DNA from 4 places in the Ancylobacter terrae genome. Region 3 is predicted to be linked to each of the others. Evidence: riboswitches for the same ligand, from Rfam matches in the RefSeq annotation. Region 3 holds a riboswitch; each other region holds the start of a gene.
The links. A riboswitch is a leader RNA that binds a small molecule or an ion and turns the genes downstream of it on or off. The one in region 3 is predicted to bind cobalamin.
Positions count from the first base shown of each region.

Region 1: it holds a riboswitch for cobalamin, as region 3 does, so the genes downstream of both, ACEUEL_RS11290 (ribonucleoside-diphosphate reductase subunit alpha) here and ACEUEL_RS03155 (CbtB domain-containing protein) in region 3, are expected to answer to the same signal.
Region 2: it holds a riboswitch for cobalamin, as region 3 does, so the genes downstream of both, ACEUEL_RS14860 (energy-coupling factor ABC transporter permease) here and ACEUEL_RS03155 (CbtB domain-containing protein) in region 3, are expected to answer to the same signal.
Region 4: it holds a riboswitch for cobalamin, as region 3 does, so the genes downstream of both, metE (5-methyltetrahydropteroyltriglutamate--homocysteine S-methyltransferase) here and ACEUEL_RS03155 (CbtB domain-containing protein) in region 3, are expected to answer to the same signal.

Region 1 is NZ_JBJGXH010000001.1:2,343,087-2,347,521, reverse strand. It holds gene ACEUEL_RS11290 (ribonucleoside-diphosphate reductase subunit alpha) at 1-1,912, opposite strand, end outside; cobalamin riboswitch at 2,022-2,234, opposite strand; gene ACEUEL_RS11285 (aminotransferase) at 2,677-4,062, opposite strand; gene ACEUEL_RS11280 (ABC transporter ATP-binding protein) at 4,366-4,435, opposite strand, start outside.
Region 2 is NZ_JBJGXH010000002.1:116,719-121,153, reverse strand. It holds gene katG (catalase/peroxidase HPI) at 1-1,590, shown strand, start outside; gene ACEUEL_RS14860 (energy-coupling factor ABC transporter permease) at 1,697-2,374, opposite strand; cobalamin riboswitch at 2,411-2,636, opposite strand; gene ppk2 (polyphosphate kinase 2) at 2,711-3,829, opposite strand; gene choX (choline ABC transporter substrate-binding protein) at 4,145-4,435, shown strand, end outside.
Region 3 is NZ_JBJGXH010000001.1:667,777-672,211, reverse strand. It holds gene cobW (cobalamin biosynthesis protein CobW) at 1-1,026, opposite strand, end outside; gene ACEUEL_RS03165 (DUF1636 family protein) at 1,023-1,481, opposite strand; cobalamin riboswitch at 1,599-1,820, opposite strand; gene ACEUEL_RS03160 (nucleoside/nucleotide kinase family protein) at 1,879-2,505, opposite strand; cobalamin riboswitch at 2,621-2,831, shown strand; gene ACEUEL_RS03155 (CbtB domain-containing protein) at 2,864-3,058, shown strand; gene ACEUEL_RS03150 (CbtA family protein) at 3,075-3,824, shown strand; gene cobU (bifunctional adenosylcobinamide kinase/adenosylcobinamide-phosphate guanylyltransferase) at 3,834-4,340, shown strand; gene cobO (cob(I)yrinic acid a,c-diamide adenosyltransferase) at 4,337-4,435, shown strand, end outside.
Region 4 is NZ_JBJGXH010000001.1:2,351,118-2,355,552, reverse strand. It holds gene ACEUEL_RS11325 (molybdopterin guanine dinucleotide-containing S/N-oxide reductase) at 1-420, shown strand, start outside; gene ACEUEL_RS11320 (DUF1989 domain-containing protein) at 574-1,188, shown strand; partial or broken gene ACEUEL_RS11315 (hypothetical protein) at 1,270-1,383, shown strand; cobalamin riboswitch at 1,431-1,643, shown strand; partial or broken gene metE (5-methyltetrahydropteroyltriglutamate--homocysteine S-methyltransferase) at 1,755-4,117, shown strand; gene ACEUEL_RS11305 (acyl-CoA thioesterase) at 4,114-4,435, shown strand, end outside.

The DNA of each region.
Region 1 (4,435 bases), 1.7 Mb from region 3:
CGATGACGTTGTCGAGCATGCGCATCGCCGTCGCGACGGTGCGCGACAGGTGCTCCGGGTCGAGCCCGTCCGGCGTGATATGGGCGAGCAGGTTGACCGAGCCGAGGTTGCAGACCGCGACCTCATCGGCGCTCGTGTTCAGCGTGATCTCGGTGCACAGGTTCGACGAGTGCACCACGCCGGCATGGCGCTGCGGCGAGCGCAGATTGCACGGGTCCTTGAACGTCACCCAGGGGTGGCCGGTCTCGAACAGCATGGTCAGCATGCGCCGCCACAGATCGACGGCGCGGAGCTGCTTGAAGACCTTCATCTCGCCGCGCCCGGCCTTCGCCTCATAGGCCTCGTAGGCGACCCTGAACGCCGGCCCGGAGAGATCATGCAGGTCCGGCGTCTCGTCGGGCGAGAACAGTGTCCAGTGCCCGTCGGCCTCCACACGCTGCATAAACAGGTCCGGCACCCAGTTGCAGGTGTTCATGTCGTGGGTGCGCCGGCGGTCGTCGCCGGTGTTCTTGCGCAGGTCGAGGAACTCTTCGATGTCGATGTGCCAGGTTTCCAGATAGGCGCAGACCGCGCCCTTGCGCTTGCCGCCCTGGTTGACCGCGATGGCCGTGTCGTTGGCGACTTTCAGGAACGGCACCACGCCCTGGCTCTCGCCGTTGGTGCCCTTGATGTGGGCGCCGAGGCCACGCACCCGCGTCCAGTCATTGCCGAGGCCGCCGGCATATTTGGAGAGCAGCGCGTTGTCCTTGATCGACTTGAAGATGTTGTCGAGATCGTCGGACACGGTGGTCAGGAAGCAGGAGGCGAGCTGCGCGCGCGGCGTGCCGGAATTGAACAGGGTCGGCGTCGAGGCCATGAAGTCGAAGGACGACAGCAGCCGGTAGAACTCGATGGCGCGGCCCTCGCGGTCGACCTCGCGCAGGGCGAGACCCATGGCGACGCGCATGAAGAAGGCCTGCGGCAGCTCGAAGCGGGTGCCGCGCGCGTGCAGGAAATAGCGGTCATACAGCGTCTGCAGGCCGAGATAGTCGAATTGCAGGTCGCGCTCGGGCAGCAGGGCGCTGGCGAGCCGGGCGAGATCGAAACGGGCGAGTTCGGGGTCGACGAGCTCCTCGGCGATGCCGCGCGTGATGTAAGCGCGGAAATACTCGCCGTAACGCTCGGCCATTTCGGACTGCGTCGCCTGATCCGGCGTGCCGGCGAGGAAGCTCAGCGCCTCGCGGCGTAATTTGTCGAGCAGCAGCCGGGCGGACACCTTGGCGTAGTTCGGCTCGCGCTCGATCAGCGTGCGGGCGGCGAGGATGGGGGCGAGCGCGAGCTCGTCCTCGCTGATGCCGTCATAGAGATTGCGGCGTGTCTCGGCGAGAATGGCGTCGCTCGAGACCTCGGCGAGGCCGGCGGTGGCCTCGCCGATGACGGCGGCGAGCCGCGCCTCGTCGAGCGGCAGCAGCGTGCCACTCGCCAGTCGCAGGCGCAGCGCGGTGGTGGCCGGCGCCGTCGCCGCGCCGGCTCGGGTCGCCGCGCGTTCGCGGGCACGCTCTTCCCGGTAGAGCACATAGGCGCGGGCGACCTTGTGGTGTTCGCCGCGCATCAGGGCGAGTTCCACCTGGTCCTGCACGTCCTCGATGTGGAAGGTCCGGCCCGCATCGGCGCGGCGGGTGAGACCGGAGACGATCTGCGCGGTGAGGTCCGCGACGATGTCGTGCACGCGGCGCGAGGCCGCGGCGGACGAACCCTCGACGGCGAGAAAGGCCTTGGTGAGCGCGATCGCGATCTTCGCGGGGTCAAAGGGCGTCACCGCGCCATTGCGGCGGATGAGCTGGTAGCCCGGCGTGCTGGCCGGGCCCGCCCCGACCGAGGCGGGAAGAAAAGGCGGTTCGACGACCGGCGCGGTATCGTGAAGGAGAGACATCGGCAAACCCCAATCAGCATTGGGGGCAAAGGCCGAGCGACGCATCGGCGCCACCGACGGCATAGCACCGGCGGACGCGCGAACGCACCACCGGGACACCCCGCCCAGGGACGATTATTCTGTCAGGGCAGGTCTCCTGGCTCGCGGGTCACCACCTCTCGCCCGGCCTTCCCGGAACTCTCGTTCCAGTGACGCGGAATGGACGACAGGCTCGCCGCTTACAGTTGCGGGGGCAGCGCCGGCATTGCCATACACGGCTCACCAGCTTCCCTCTTAGCTCTCTCATCTTGCGATTCGAGAGACCGTGACCACTATATTTAGGGTCCATGCCTGGGCGGTCGTCAAGATCTGGATTGAGGCGGAGGCGCCTTGTCCTCGTCCGTGTGGCGAATGGGCCAGATCATGGTATCGGGAGGCTCCCTCCCAATGTGGAGTTCGCATCCTAAAAGCCACTGCCAAGGTTTAAGACATTGCCGATACTCGCGGCAGTGGCGCCGGCCTTGTCCGGCTCGATGAAGCCCATGGGGTGGCGTGCGCTGTTGTAGAAGGCCTCGGCCTCCCACTGCCTCCAACAGGAAGAGGCGCGGCGGCTTTAGGTTGATCTTTTTGGTATAAGCTTCAGCTCGTCTTCGCTCACTTTGCGATCAAGCCTCGACTGACAAAGGGCCGGGGGCAGGGGATGCGCATCACACGCGTCGCGCTTTCACCGCCGCCGGCGCGACATGGCTTCTCGACGTCGCCGTCCAGCGTGGAAGCTGCCGGGCTCAGGATGAGCGGCCCAGCTGCCGCTCAAGCTGATGCAGGCTCGTCTCGCAGCGCTCGGCGATCTCATCGACATCGTTCTCGGTGACAATGAGCGGCGGGGAGAAGCCCAGCACGTCGCCCATGCAGCGCGCGACGAGGCCATTGCCATAGGCGATGCGGTCGAACGCCATGCCGACCTGCAGGTGCGGATCGAAGGGGGTGCGGCTCGCCTTGTCGGCCACCAGCTCTATGCCCAGCATGAGACCCGCGCCACGCACCTGCCCGACGATGGGCGAGGCGCGGCCGATCCGCTCGAAATGGCCGCGAAGGCGCGCGCCCATCGCCCTCACATGCTCCACGACGTTCATTTCCTCATAAATGGCGAGGGCTTCGAGCGCGACCGCCACGCCCACGGGATGGCCTGAATTGGTGAAGCCATGGCCGAAATTGCCGCCGGCCTTGTTGAACTCCTTCACCGCCTCATAGATGTCCGGCGCCAGGACCACGGCGGAGATGGGGAAATAGGCGGAGGACAGGCCCTTGGCGAGCGCCATCATGTCCGGGCTCGCGCCGACCGTGTCCTTGCCGAACCATTCGCCCGTCCGTCCGAAGCCGCAGACGATCTCGTCGTCGAGAAAGAGGATGTCGTACTTCTTCAGGATCTGCTGGATCCGCGGGAAATAGCCGGCGGGCGGCAGGATGATGCCGCCGCCGGCATTGATCGGTTCGGCAATGAAGGCGGCGATGGAATCGGGTCCCTCGCGCAGGATGAGGGCCTCCAGCTCGCGCGCCAGCCGCTCGACGAAGGCCGCCTCGTCCTCGCCCTCCAGCATGCCGCGATAGGCGTCGGGGCACAGCGTGTGCAGGAAGCCCGGCAGCGGCAGGCCGAACTCACGATGCATGAAGCCGAGGCCGCACATGGAGGCCGCCGCGATGGTGGAGCCGTGGAAGGCCCGGTCGCGCGCGATCACCTTGCGCTTGGTCGGCTTGCCCCGCACCGTGTGGTAGACCCAGGCGAGCTTCACCATGGTCTCGTTCGCCTCCGAGCCGGAGGTGGCGAAATAAGCCTTGCCGCCGGTCATGCCGGTGAGGTCGACCAGCTTCTCGGCTAGCTCCGTCGCCCCCGGCAGGGTGCGCTGGAAGAAGGTGTGGTAGAAACCGAGCTCGGCATATTGCCGGCTTGCCGCGGCGGCGAGGCGCTCATTGGCGAAGCCCAGCGAAGCGCACCAGAGCCCGGCCATCGCGTCGATATAGGGTTTGCCGTCGGCGTCGTAGATGCGGATGCCCTCGCCGCGCGTGACCACGATCGGCCCGTGTTCCTCCATCTGCCGCGGATTGGTCTGCGAGTGCAGGTGGAAGGCGATGTCGCGCCCCTCGAGCGAGTTCGTCATCACGGGCTGGTTCATGGCTCACCTGTCGTGTGTTGATGGCGAATGGTCCGCTGCCGCGCGCGCAATCCGCAGCAGCTCGGGGCCACGCCTTTCGTGAAGAAGTCCGATTTCATCCTGCGTCGCGGGGCGATTTCGCTCGGCGACGCCGGACAAGGGCAGGATGGCTAAGGAGAGGTCGCGTCGTTCAACCGGCCGGCCGATACGGCTACCGTCGCTCCCCGGAGCGGAGCCGATCGCCATTTTCTCCAGAATGCCGCGAGGTTACGGCGGTGTCAATAATTATTCCGTCAAACGGACTTATTAGATGTGGCCGCAGGATCATGGCGTGAGACGCGCCCCGCTTGCCTGATCGAAAACCATGACATCGCTCGCGGGAATCTCCGCACGG
Region 2 (4,435 bases), on a different contig from region 3:
CGCCAGCTGGAGAACTTCGCCAACCCGCTCGGGGCCACCGAGATGGGCCTCATCTACGTCAATCCGGAAGGCCCGAACGCCAGCGGCGACCCGCTCGCGGCGGCGGCCTTCATCCGCGAGACCTTCGCCCGCATGGCGATGGACGACGAGGAGACGGTGGCGCTGATCGCCGGCGGCCACACCTTCGGTAAGACCCACGGCGCGGCGGCCACGACCTATGTCGGCCCGGTGCCGGAGGATGAGGGGCTCGAGGCGCAGGGGCTGGGCTGGATCAGCAGCTACGGCTCGGGTTCGGGCGGCGACACCATCAGCAGCGGCATCGAGGTGACCTGGACCCAGCACCCGACGCTGTGGACCAACCTGTTCTTCGAGAACCTGTTCAAGTTCGAATGGGTGCAGACCCGCAGCCCCGCCGGCGCCATCCAGTGGGAGGCCAAGGACGGGCCGGAGGATATTCCGCTCGCCCACGACGCCTCGAAGAAGCAGAAGCCGCGCATGCTGACGACCGACCTGTCGCTGCGCTTCGATCCCGCCTACGAGAAGATCTCGCGCCGCTTCCTCGAGCAGCCGCAGGAGTTCGCCGACGCCTTCGCCCGCGCCTGGTTCAAGCTCACCCACCGCGATCTCGGCCCGCGCGCCCGCTATCTCGGGCCGGAAGTGCCGAAGGAAGAGCTGATCTGGCAGGACAACGTGCCGGAGGTCGACCACCCCCTGATCGACGACGCGGACGCGGCGGCGCTGAAGGCCAAGGTGCTGGACGCCGGGCTCACCACCTCCGAACTGGTCGGCACCGCCTGGGCCTCGGCCTCGACCTATCGCGGCGGCGACAAGCGCGGCGGCGCCAACGGCGCGCGCGTGCGTCTCAGCCCGCAGAAGGACTGGGAGGTCAACCGGCCGCAGCAGCTCGCCAAGGTGCTGCAGGTTCTGGAGGGCATCCAGGCCGGCTTCAACGCCGAGGCGCCCGGGGGCAAGAAGGTTTCGCTGGCCGACCTCATCGTGCTCGCCGGCAATGCCGGCATCGAGCAGGCGGCGAAGGCGGGCGGCTTCGAGGCGCGCGTGCCGTTCACGCCGGGCCGCACCGATGCCACGCAGGAGCAGACCGACATCCACGCCTTCGCGGTGATGGAGCCGCAGGCGGACGGCTTCCGCAACTACCAGAAGCCCTCGCTGACCGTCGCGGCCGAGGTGGCGCTGGTCGACAAGGCCCAGCTCCTCACCCTGACCGCGCCGGAAATGACGGTGCTGGTCGGCGGCCTGCGCGCGATCAACATCAACGCCGACGGCTCGTCGAAGGGCGTGCTGACCGACCGGCCGGGCGTTCTGACCAACGACTTCTTCGTCAACCTGCTCGATATGGGCACGCAGTGGACGGCGCAGGGCGGCGGCAAGGACGTCTATGAGGGTCGCGACCGCAAGTCCGGCGAGGCGAAGTGGACCGGCTCGCGGGTCGACCTCGTGTTCGGGTCGAACTCGGTGCTGCGCGCGCTTGCCGAGGTCTATGCCAGCGCGGACGCGCAGAAGAAGTTCATCGACGACTTCGTGGCGGTCTGGGCCAAGGTGACCGATCTCGGGCGCTTCGACCTCGCCTGATCCGGCGCATCGACCGGCGGCGGCTTCCGGGCTGCCACCGGCTCCTCACGAAAACGCCGCCGCGCCGTCACCGGCCGGCGGCGTCTTTCGTTGCGGCGAGCGGGGTTCAGGCGGCGTCGTAGAGGCGGCGCTCGAACAGCGGGCTGCCGCGCAGGCCCGACAGCGCCTTGGCGGCGGCCAGCACGGCGAGATCGACCAGCGGCTCGATCAGGATCACCGACATGTAGGCGACGCCGAAGGAGGCGACCGACGAGAGGTTCTCCGCGCCGAAGCCCTGGCCGTACAGCGCCCAGAAGGCGACCCAGGCGACGATGCCGGCCTGGTAGGTGGTGGAGAGCGCTAGCGCCTGCCGGTACTTCAGCTCCACATAGGGGGTATCTGGCGCGATGATGGCCCGCGCCAGCGCGGTGAGCGCGAACAGCGGCACCAGCAGCGTGGTGACGTTCATGCCGTATTGCGGCAGGTCGAAGGGCGCGAAGAAGAGGCCCTGGATCAGCAGGCCGAGGGCGAGGCCGATCGCCGCCGGCGCCACGCCGAAGATCAGGAACAGCGTCGAGCCGAGGATGAGATGCACCTCGGACACGCCGACCGGGTGGTGCGGCAGCACCTCGAAGAAGGCGAAGACGAGGGCGGTGGTCGCCGCGCTGCGCGCCAGCAGCGAGCCGACGCCGCGCTCGCGTGCCGCGTCGGCGGCGAGCTTCAGCGTGTAGCCGCCCGCGGCGGCGGCGGTGGCGTAGCTCAGCCAGATCTTGGCGTCGGCCACGAGGCCGGGTTCGATATGCATAGCTGTCTCCGATGCCGTCTCACCCGACGGCGCAAAAGGTGGGCCATGCGCAGGGCCGGTCTCCTGACTCGCGGGTCACCGCCGGCCCCCGCCTTCCCGGCCGTCTCTCGGGCCAGTGGCGTATCGGGGGAGGCTCGCCGCTCACAGTCGCGGGGGCGGTCGGGGCTTCGGGCGGCGGCCGCGCTACGGCCCCCGCTCTTCCCCGTTCCCGTTTCATCCGGGCGAGTCGCCGCGCCCGGACACCATGCGCCCGCCCACACTTGCGAGATCGGGGCGCCTGTCAAGCCGGACCTTCGGGACCTCGCCGCGGCAGCCGGGCCGTCGCCCGCCGCCGCCTCAGCCGCCGTTGTCGTGCTCGCCGCGCTCATGGACGGTGTTGGCGCGGCCGACCAGCAGCGTATCGACCCGGCCGATGCGCTCGGGGTCCTTGCCGGTATAGGGCAGCGAGTGCAGCACGTAGCGCATGGCGTTCAGCCGCGCCCGCTTCTTGTCGTCCGACTTGATCACCGTCCAGGGCGAATCCGCCGTGTCGGTGTGGAAGAACATGGCCTCCTTGGCGCGGGTGTAGTCGTCCCACTTGTCGAGCGAGGCGAGATCGACCGGGGACAGCTTCCACTGCTTCAGCGGGTGGACCTTGCGTTCCTTGAAGCGGCGCCGCTGCTCGTCGCGGCTGACCGAGAACCAGAACTTGAACAGGTGGATGCCGCTGCGGGCGAGGTTGCGCTCGAATTCCGGCGCCTGGCGCAGGAACTCGCGGTATTCCTCCTCGGAGCAGAAGCCCATCACCTTCTCGACGCCGGCGCGGTTGTACCAGGAGCGGTCGAACAGCACGATTTCGCCGGTGGTCGGCAGGTGCTCGACATAGCGCTGGAAGTACCATTGGCCGCGCTCGACCTCGCTCGGCTTCTCCAGCGCCACGACGCGGGCGCCGCGCGGGTTGAGGTGCTCCATGAAGCGCTTGATGGCGCCGCCCTTGCCGGCGGCGTCGCGCCCCTCGAACAGGATAATGACGCGCTGGCGCGCCTCCTTCACCCAGGACTGGAGCTTCAGCAGTTCGGTCTGCAGGATGAACTTCTCGCGCTCGTAGTCGCGCCGGAGCATCTTGTACTTGAACGGATAGCCGCCCCGCCGCCAGTCGTCGGCCAGCTCGTCGCTGGTCGCGCGCGGGTGGCCGGCGGGCTTGGGCAGGCCGAGGGACTGGCGCAGGCGCAGCGCATCGTCGGGGGCGGCGCCGGCGATCAGCGCCTCCAGCCCCTCGCCGGCGGCGCCATCGGCGGCCATCGCGGCGACGGCGGAGAGCTCGGCCTCCTGCGCCGCCTCGCGCCGTTCGTCGGCGAGCGTCGTCTCCACCTCGGCGGGAAGGGAGCCGGGCTCCTCGGTCGCGGCGACCTCAGGTGCGGCGGCTGCCGGCGGCGTCGCGGCGGCTTTCCGGCCGCGGCCCTTTTCGTTGACCATTCCCGTTTCTCCCTCGTGCCGTGCGCAGCGGCTGCGCGGGCGCCCATCCTCGCCCCGGCGCATGACAGTCTCAAGGCCGGCGTGCGGCGGGGGTGACCCCGGAGCGTGAGGCCGGGCGCGGCGGGGCGCGTTGAGGAGGATCAACGCCGGGCGCAGCGGGAGGCGCGGGGACGACGGGATTCGCCCTGTCCCGGCGGGACGCTGCGCAATGCGTCGTGTTCGCTTCGTTTCAGGTCAATCAGCCGGCGGGGCGGGGGCTAGGCTTTTGCCTGCCCTGCCGGTCAGCGGCATGATGGCCAACCCGAGGGAACAGCAATGATCTCACGCCGTCTCGTTGCCTGCCTCACCTTATCCGCCGCGCTGCTGTCGTCGGCCGCCATGGCCGCCGAGCCGGCCGCCTGCGCCAAGCCGCGCTTCTCCGATGTCGGCTGGACCGACATCACCGCCACCACGGCGATCGCCAGCCAGCTGCTCACCAGCCTCGGCTACAAGCCGGACGTGGTGGTTCTCTCCGTCGCCGTCACCTTCAAGTCGCTGGAGAACGGCGACCGCGACATCTTCCTCGGCAACTGGATGCCGCTGCAGGAGCCGAGCCAGGCGCCCCTC
Region 3 (4,435 bases):
CCGCGCCCGGTCGAATCCCTTCAGCCCGATCACCACCAGCCGCCCGGCGCGCGGCTCGGCACCCCACGCGCGGTCATACTGGTGCGTCACCCGCGGCCCCACCGCCTGCACCAGCAGCCGCAGCGCCTTGCCGGCGACCGGCACGAAGCCCTTCACCCGCAGCACATTCACCGCCTCCGCCGCGCGGGCGATGCGCACCGCGAGCTCGGCCGGATCGGCGATCTCCGGCACGTCGAGCACGACGCTGTCGAAATCGTCATGGTCGTGCTCGGCCTCGTCGTCGTGATGGGTGCGGCGGTTGGCGATGTCGTCCTCGGTGCCGACCCCGAGCCCCAGCAGCACCGCCGGATCGAGCTCTCCCCCGGTCGCGCTGACCACGCGCACGCCCTTCGGCAGCTCGGCATCGAGCGCGGCCCGGGCGCGCGCGGCGCCGGCGGCGTCGATCAGGTCGGCCTTGGTGAGAACGACGAGGTCGGCGCAGGCGATCTGGTCGTCGAACACCTCCTCGATCGGGTCGTCATGGTCGAGCGAGGCATCCCCGGCCCGCTGCGCGGCCAGCGCGTCGTGGTCGTGCGCGACGCGGCCCGAGGCCAACGCCTCGCCGTCCACCACCGCGACGACGCCGTCCACCGTGACGCGGCTTCGGATCGCCGGCCAGTGGAACGCCTGCACCAGCGGCTTCGGCAGCGCGAGGCCGGAGGTCTCGATCAGGATGTGGTCGACCTTCGGCGTGCGCGACAGGATGGCGTCGAGCGCCGGCACGAAATCGTCGGCCACGGTGCAGCAGATGCAGCCATTGGCCAATTCGACGATGTTCTCCTCCGGGCAGGTCTCGATGCCGCAGCCCTTCAGGATGTCGCCGTCGATGCCGACATCGCCGAACTCGTTGACGATCACCGCGAGGCGCTTGCCCTTGGCGTTGGCGAGCGCGTGGCGGATCAGCGTCGTCTTGCCCGAGCCGAGGAAGCCGGTGACGATGGTGCAGGGCACGCGTGCAAGTTCCACGCGCGAGAGATCGGCGCTCATTCGGGTTCTCCGGGGAAATCGAGCGGGGGAATGCGGGCGACGACGCCGCGCTTGAGGATGTCGGGGCGGCCGCGCCAGGGCATGAAGCCGTCGCCGGCGGCGGCGTAGAGTTCCGCGCCGGTGACGAGGGCGCGCGCATCGCGGTCGGGATCGAGCCCGCCGAACACATAGGTCCAGCCGCCCTCGCGGGTCAGCGCGGCGGAGAGGCCGCGCGAGCAATTGCCGAGGCAGCGTATGCCCTTGACCGTGACGGTCGAGCCTTCCGCCGCCGTGCGGACGGCGCGGGTGAAGTCCTCGCCCGGGCGCGGCAGGGCGTCGTCGTCGCCTGGGCGCCGGCAGCTGGTGCAGACCATCAGCACGGTCGGGCTGGCGAGGCCGCACGGCATAGCCGGCGCGCTCGCACCCTCGCTGTCCGCCTCCGGCAGGGTCGTGTCGGCTGGACCTTCGCTCAACACCGCGCTCCGCTCATCGCATCCGGACGGGGCACGGCGGTCGCGGGACAGGCCCGCGCGAGAGCGGCGCGACATCGCTGTCCGCCGGTCCCATGCGCGCATCAAGGGCACCCCGCCCGACGCGCGACCGGACCGACGGCAGGTCTCCTGGCTCGCGGGTCGCCGCCTGCCTCCCGCCTTCCCGGCATCATCGCCAGTGGCTTTTCGGGAGAAAGGCTCGCCGCTTACAGTTGCGGGGGCAGCCGCGGAATTGGGCGTCCTTCATGACGAAGGCCAGCCCGCACCGCATTCCCTCTTGGCCCCTCCCCTCGCGAGGACGGGACCGCCGGTCGCCCGCACTTAAGGACGCGCCGGCGCGCGATGTCAATGCGACGGGCGGACGAGGCAGCGGGGGGCGCCCTCACCCCGCGATCACGACATCGGCCGGCGCGCTGCGCTCGCGCAGGCGGCGGCCGTTCGGCAGGTCGTTGCCCTCGACCTTGCGGACCACCTCGTCCTCCGGCAGGGCGAGGCCGCGCCAGCGGGCGATGAGCCGGCGCCGCAGCTCGGGCTCGGCGACCTCGACCATCACCGTCAGGTCGAACCGCGCGCGCAGCTCCGCCCACGGCGCCTCGTCGAGCAGCAGGTAGTTGCCCTCGACCACGAGGGTGCGCACCGAACGCGGGATCAGCCGTGCCCCGGCGCGGGCGATCTCGATCTCCCGGTCGAACACCGGCACGGCGATCTCGGCCTCCTCATTCGCCCGGAGCCGCGCGATCATGTGCGCGAGGCCGCCGACGTCGAAGGTCTCCGGCGCGCCCTTGCGCGCCAGCAGGCCCCGCCCCGCCAGCACGCCGTCGTCGAGATGGTAGCCGTCCATCGGCAGCACGGCGGCGTCGGGCAGGCGCGCGGCGAGCGCCTCGGCCAGCGTCGACTTGCCCGAGCCCGGCGCACCGGCGATGGCGACGAGGGTGCGCGACGCCGGCGGTCGCCCGAGCAACAGGGCGGCGAGGGCATCGGCATCGGGCAGGCGGCGCGGCTGGGTCATGCGCTCACTGAAATGCGGATCGGCCCGCCCGGCAAGCCGGCATCGCGCGCCCTCCCCGTCTGAAAGGAGGATGTCGGCGCAGGGCGGGGCCATTGCGCCGGGCCGGCCCGCGTCTATAGTCGGCGCAGTCGTCGGTTCCCGTGATGCGCACGGGACGCAAGACGGGAACGTGGTGGGCGAGGGCGATCCTCGCCAATCCACGGCTGCCCCCGCAACTGTGAGCGGCGAGCCTTTCTTCCGGCAATGCCACTGGCCCCCGGGCCGGGAAGGCGGAAGGACGGCCGCGACCCGCGAGCCAGGAGACCGGCCGGCGACGTAACCCCAGCGGCCCTCGGGTGGAGGGCCGGGAGAGATGACGATGACGACCCACGATTCGCACCGCCCGCTCGGCACCGCCGCCGCGACGGCGAGCCTCGCCGCCCGCGTCCTGCCCGTCACCTTCGCCGCCCTGCTGGGCGTCGTCGTGCTCGGCGGCGTCGGCTTCTCCCACATCGAGGCCGTGCACAACGCCTCGCACGACGTGCGCCACGCCACCGCCTTCCCCTGCCACTGAGCCGCGGGGAAGATCGATGTCTCTGTTCCGCACGATCCTGTTCGTGGCGGCGCTGGCCGGTATTGGCTCGGGCGTCGTCGTCGCCGGCATCCACCTCGTCGCCGCGGTGCCTCTGATCCTCCAGGCCGAAACCTACGAGGCCGCCGGGGAAGCCGCGCCGCACACGCACGACGCTGCGCCCGCCCCCACCCACGACACCGCCGCGCCCGCCCATGACCATGGCGACGAAGGCTGGAGCCCGGCCGACGGGCTGGAGCGCAACGGCCTCACCGTGATCTTCATGGTACTCACCGGCTTCGGCTATGCGCTGCTGCTGGTCGCCGCGAGCGAACTCGCCGGCGGCCTCAGGGACTGGCGCCACGGCCTGTTCTGGGGCCTCGCCGGCTTCGCCGCCTTCACGCTGGCGCCCAATCTCGGCCTGCCGCCGGAACTGCCGGCCATGCCGGCGGCCGATCTCGCGGCGCGCCAGCTCTGGTGGGCGGGAACGGCCGCCGCCACCGCCGCCGGCATCGCGCTGATGGTGTTGCCGCGCTCGGCGCTGTTCGCCGCGCTTGGCGTCGTGCTGATCCTGGTGCCGCATGTGATCGGCGCGCCGCAGCCGGACAGCTTCGAAAGCCCGATCCCGGAAGGGCTGTACCACAGCTTCGTGGTCGCCTCGGTGGCGTCGAGCTTCGTGTTCTGGGTGCTGCTCGGCGCGCTCGCCGGCGCGCTGCGCCCGCGCTTCGCGGCGGAGGCCGATGCGGTGCCGGCCGCCCGCGCGGCCTGAGACGGCGTGATGGGCCTCACCTTCGTCCTCGGCGGCGCCCGCTCGGGCAAGAGCGCGCAGGCCGAGGCGCTGGTCGAGGCGCTGCCGCCGCCCTGGACCTACATCGCCACCGCCGAGGTCTGGGACGGCGAGATGGCCGAGCGCATCGCCCTGCATCGGGCGCGGCGCGGAGCGGGATGGCAGACCATCGACGCCCCGCACGACCTGCCCGACGCCCTCGCCCGGCAGCCCGCCGGCCGGCCGGTGCTCATCGACTGCCTCACGCTCTGGCTGAGCAACCGCCTCCTCGCCGACGCCGATCTCGACACCGAGAGCGCCGCGCTGGAACAGGCGGTCGCCCGGCGCGAAGGCCCCCTCGCCGTGGTCTCGACCGAGGTCGGCCTCGGCATCGTTCCCGACAACGCCCTCGCCCGCCGCTTCCGCGACGCGCAGGGCCGGCTGAACCAGCGCATCGCCGCGCGCGCCGGCCGCGTGCTGTTCATGGTCGCCGGGCTGCCCCTGCAGGTGAAGCCATGACCGACACCGGAACGCCGCCCCATCCCGTCTCGCCCGAGGATGCCGCCCGCCACCGCGCCAAGATGGAGAAGCGCAAGGCGGTGCAGGATGCCGAG
Region 4 (4,435 bases), 1.7 Mb from region 3:
TCCGGACAGCCGGCGACACGGCTTCACAGCCAGCTCGACAACGCGCAGGTCAGCCGGCTGTCGAAGATCGCCGGCCACGAGCCGATCCTGATGAATATCGAGGACGCCCGCGCCCGCAACATCCGCGACGGTGACGTCGTCCGGGTGTTCAACGGGCGAGGGGCCTGCCTTGCCGGCGCGGTGACCACGCCCGACCTGCTGCCGGGGGTCGCGCATCTGGCGACGGGCGCCTGGTATCTGGCCGATGAGGCGGGTGCCTCGGGGGCGCTCGAACTGAACGGAAATCCGAACGTCCTCACCCGGGACGAAGGTACCTCCGCGCTCGGCCAGGGGCCTTCCGCGCAGTCTCTGCTGGTCGAGGTCGAACTCTACCGGGCGGGAGGAGAGCCGCCGGCAGCGCCCCCTGTCGGAAGGGACTGAGGCCGCCGGCATTGCCCCACTTGGATAGTCCAGATGGCGCAGCTGCATGCCGGCATCGTATCAATTCGTAATAGTAAACTCAGATCAAATGAATGGATTCGAATTGAGCGGTGGGTCCTCGTGGCCGCGACGCAAAATCCCAAGGAGCTTGCAATGAGCGACGTGACGATCGAGCCCGTGGCCAATCTCCAGACCATCCCCGCGCGGCGGGGCGCGTCGGCCTATGTCTCCCGGGGCGCTTGCGTGCGCGTCATCAACACGCACGGCAAGCAGGTGGTCGACACCTGGGCCTTCAACGCTGTCGACATCGAAGAACATCTGTCGATGGAGCACAGCCGGGCGTCGCTGCTGCGGATCATCCCGAAAGTCGGCGACACGCTGGTCAGCAATCGCCGCAATCCGATGCTGAGCGTCGTGGAGGACACCACGCCCGGCATCCACGACCTGCTGATCGCCGCCTGCGACGAGCACCGTTACCGGCAGCTCGGGGCCGTCGGGCACCATGACAGTTGCACGGACAATCTCAGGGACGAACTGGCGAAGCGGGGCGTTTCGGGACGCGGCACCCCGAGCCCGCTCAACCTGTTCATGAACGTGCCCGTCCATGCGGACGGCCGTCTTTCGTTCCAGCCTCCGGTCAGCCAGGCAGGCCAGTACGTCACGCTGCGTGCCGAGATGGACCTGATCGTCGTGTTCTCGGCCTGCCCGCAGGACATGATTCCGGTCAACGACATGCGGCCGACGGACGCCCACTTCGTCGTCATCTGAGGGCCCGGAACAGGGATCATCGCGAGGCGTGAGCTGCCCTCGCTGAAGGCCGCCCGCGCCTTCTAGGCCACGACGCGCCATCTCAGCTTCCGCCGGGCCGCCGGCGAACTGTGCGTGACGGTGACGGTGGTGAGCCACCAGATCAGGCATCTGGAAGCCCCCGCGCGAGGAACCGCCAGATGGCACGTCATATGACGACATAAACATGTCTTTATGTCAGTTGACCTGTCGCCTCCATAGGGGCATCCTGCGCGGGTCATGGTTCTGCGGCGTTCTTGGCGCCGCAGCTAAGAGGGAAGTCGGTGAGTCTTTCGGGACAATGCCGGCGCTGCCCCCGCAACTGTAAGCGGCGAGCCTGTCGTCCATTCCGCGTCACTGGAACGAAAGTTCCGGGAAGGCCGGGCGAGAGGCGGTGACCCGCGAGCCAGGAGACCTGCCCTGACAGCATAATCGTCCCTGGGCGGGGTGTCCCGGTGGTGCGTTCGCGCGTCCACCGGTGCCGTGCGCCCGTGGCCGCGCCTCGCGTCCGCTCGGCCTTTGCCCCCAATCCTGATTGGGGTTAGCCGATGAACTGTCCTTCTTCCGCCGGCACGGTGCCGGTTTCCACCCTCGGCACGCCGCGCATCGGTCCGTGCCGCGAGCTGAAAAGCGCGCTCGAAAGCTACTGGTCCGGCAAGAGCGATGCGCCGGCGCTGCTGGAGGTGGGCGCGCGCCTGCGCGCCGCCAACTGGGCACGGCAGAAGGCGCTGGGCGTCACCAACATCCCCTCCAACGACTTCTCGCTCTACGACCACGTGCTCGATACGGCGGTGATGGTGGGGGCGATTCCGCCGGCCTATGGCTGGACCGGCGGGCCGGTGCCGCTCGACACCTATTTCGCCATGGCGCGCGGGGCGCAGGGTGATGAAGCCGTATGTGTCCATGGTCATTCGCACGGCCGTGAGCATGGCGTCCCGGCGCTGGAAATGACCAAATGGTTCGACACCAACTATCACTACATGGTGCCGGAATTCGCGCCGGGACAGCGCTTCGCGCTCACCTCCGCCAAGCCGGTCGAGGAGTACCGCGAGGCGAAGGCGCTGGGCTATGAAACGCGCCCCGTTCTGCTCGGCCCCGTGACTTTCCTCACGCTCGGCAAGGCGACGGAGCCGGGGCTCGACCCGCTCTCGCTGCTCGGCGATCTGCTGCCGGTCTATGTCGAGGTGCTGCGCCGGCTCTCCGCCTCGGGAGCGGACTGGGTGCAGATCGATGAGCCCTGTCTCGTCACGGACCTTGATGACGCCGCCCGCGCCGCATTACGCGAGGCCTATGGCTTCTTCGCCCATGCACTGCCCCGGCTGAAAATCATGCTCACCCCCTATTTCGGCCGGCTGGGCGACAATCTCGACACCGCGCTTTCCCTGCCGGTCGCCGGGCTGCATCTCGATCTGGTGCGAGGCGCCGGGCAACTGCGCGAGGTGGCGGACAAGGCGAGGGCGGGGCTCGTTCTTTCCTTCGGCGTCATCGACGGGCGCAATGTCTGGCGCGCCAACCTGCCGAAGCTGCTCGACACGCTCGAACCCTTCGTGCGCAAGCGCGGCACCGACCATGTCGAGATCGCCCCGTCCTGCTCGCTGCTGCATGTGCCGATCGACCTCGAGCCGGAGACGGGGCTCGATCCGGATGTGAAGAGCTGGCTCGCCTTCGCCGTGCAGAAGATGGACGAACTCGTCACGCTGGGCACCGCGCTCGCGGGCGGGCGGGAGGTGGTGCTCGGCAAGCTCGCCGCCTCGGCCAGAGCCGCCGAGGCCCGCAAGACCTCGACCAAGGTGCACGATAGCGCCGTCGCCGCACGCCTGTCGGCCGTCACGCCCGAGGATGCGCGCCGCGCCAGCCCCTTCACCCATCGCGCCGAACGGCAGCGTGCCCGCCTCGGCTTGCCGCTCTACCCCACCACGACCATAGGCTCCTTCCCGCAGACGCCGGAGGTGCGCAAGGCGCGCGCCGCCCATGGCAAGGGTGAACTAAGCGATGCGGCGTATGAGGCGTTCCTGAAGCAGGAAACCGCCCGCACCATTCGCTGGCAGGAGGAGATCGGGCTCGATGTGCTCGTGCATGGCGAGTTCGAGCGCAACGACATGGTGCAGTATTTCGGCGAGCAGCTCTCGGGCTTTGCCTTCACCAAGCATGGCTGGGTGCAGAGCTACGGCTCGCGCTATGTCCGCCCGCCAATCCTGTTCGGCGATGTCTCGCGCCCCGCGCCGATGACCGTCGCGTGGTGGCGCTTTGCCCAAGGCTTCACCGAGCGGCCGATGAAGGGCATGCTCACGGGGCCGGTGACCATCCTCAACTGGTCCTTCGTACGCGACGACGTGCCCCGCAGCCTCGCCTGCCGGCAGATCGCGCTCGCCATCCGCGACGAGGTGACCGACCTCGAGGCCGCCGGCGCGGCGATGATCCAGATCGACGAGGCGGCGATCCGCGAGGGCCTGCCGCTGCGCCGCGCGGACTGGGCGGCCTATCTCGACTGGGCGGTGGAGAGCTTCCGGCTGTGCGCCTCGGGCGTGCGTGACGCGACGCAGATCCACACCCATATGTGCTACTCGGAGTTCAACGACATCATCGCCGCCATTGCGGCCATGGATTCCGACGTCATCTCCATCGAGACCTCGCGCTCGAAGATGGAGCTGCTCGACGCCTTCGTCGACGATCGCTACCCCAACGAGATCGGGCCGGGGGTCTACGACATCCACTCGCCGCGCGTGCCGCCGGTCGAGGAGATGGTCGAACTGCTGGAGCGGGCGGCGCAACGGCTCGCGGCAGCGCAAATCTGGGTCAATCCCGATTGCGGGCTGAAGACGCGGCAATGGGAGGGGTGCGTCCGGCGCTCATCAATATGGTGGCGGCGGCGCGTCGCCTGCGCGGTCCTCTCGCGAGGGCAGCCGAATGAGCGGGGCTGCGGCCGCGGTGACGACACGCCTGATCGACATCGTCTTTCCCGGCGCCACCAACCATCACGGCACCCTCTTCGGGGGTGCCGGCCTCGCTCTCATGGATCGGGTTGCCTTCATCGCGGCGGCCGGGCATTCGCGCCGCGCCGTGGTCATGGCCGCGGCGCCGGCGGTCGCGTTCGCGCGCGAGATCAGGCCCGGCGCGATCATCGAGGTTGAGGCCCGGCGGGCACGCGCAGGGCGCAGCTCGATGACCGTGGAGACACGCCTGTGGTCGGAAAACCTCGGCACCGGCGAGCGTTATCGGTGCGGTACCG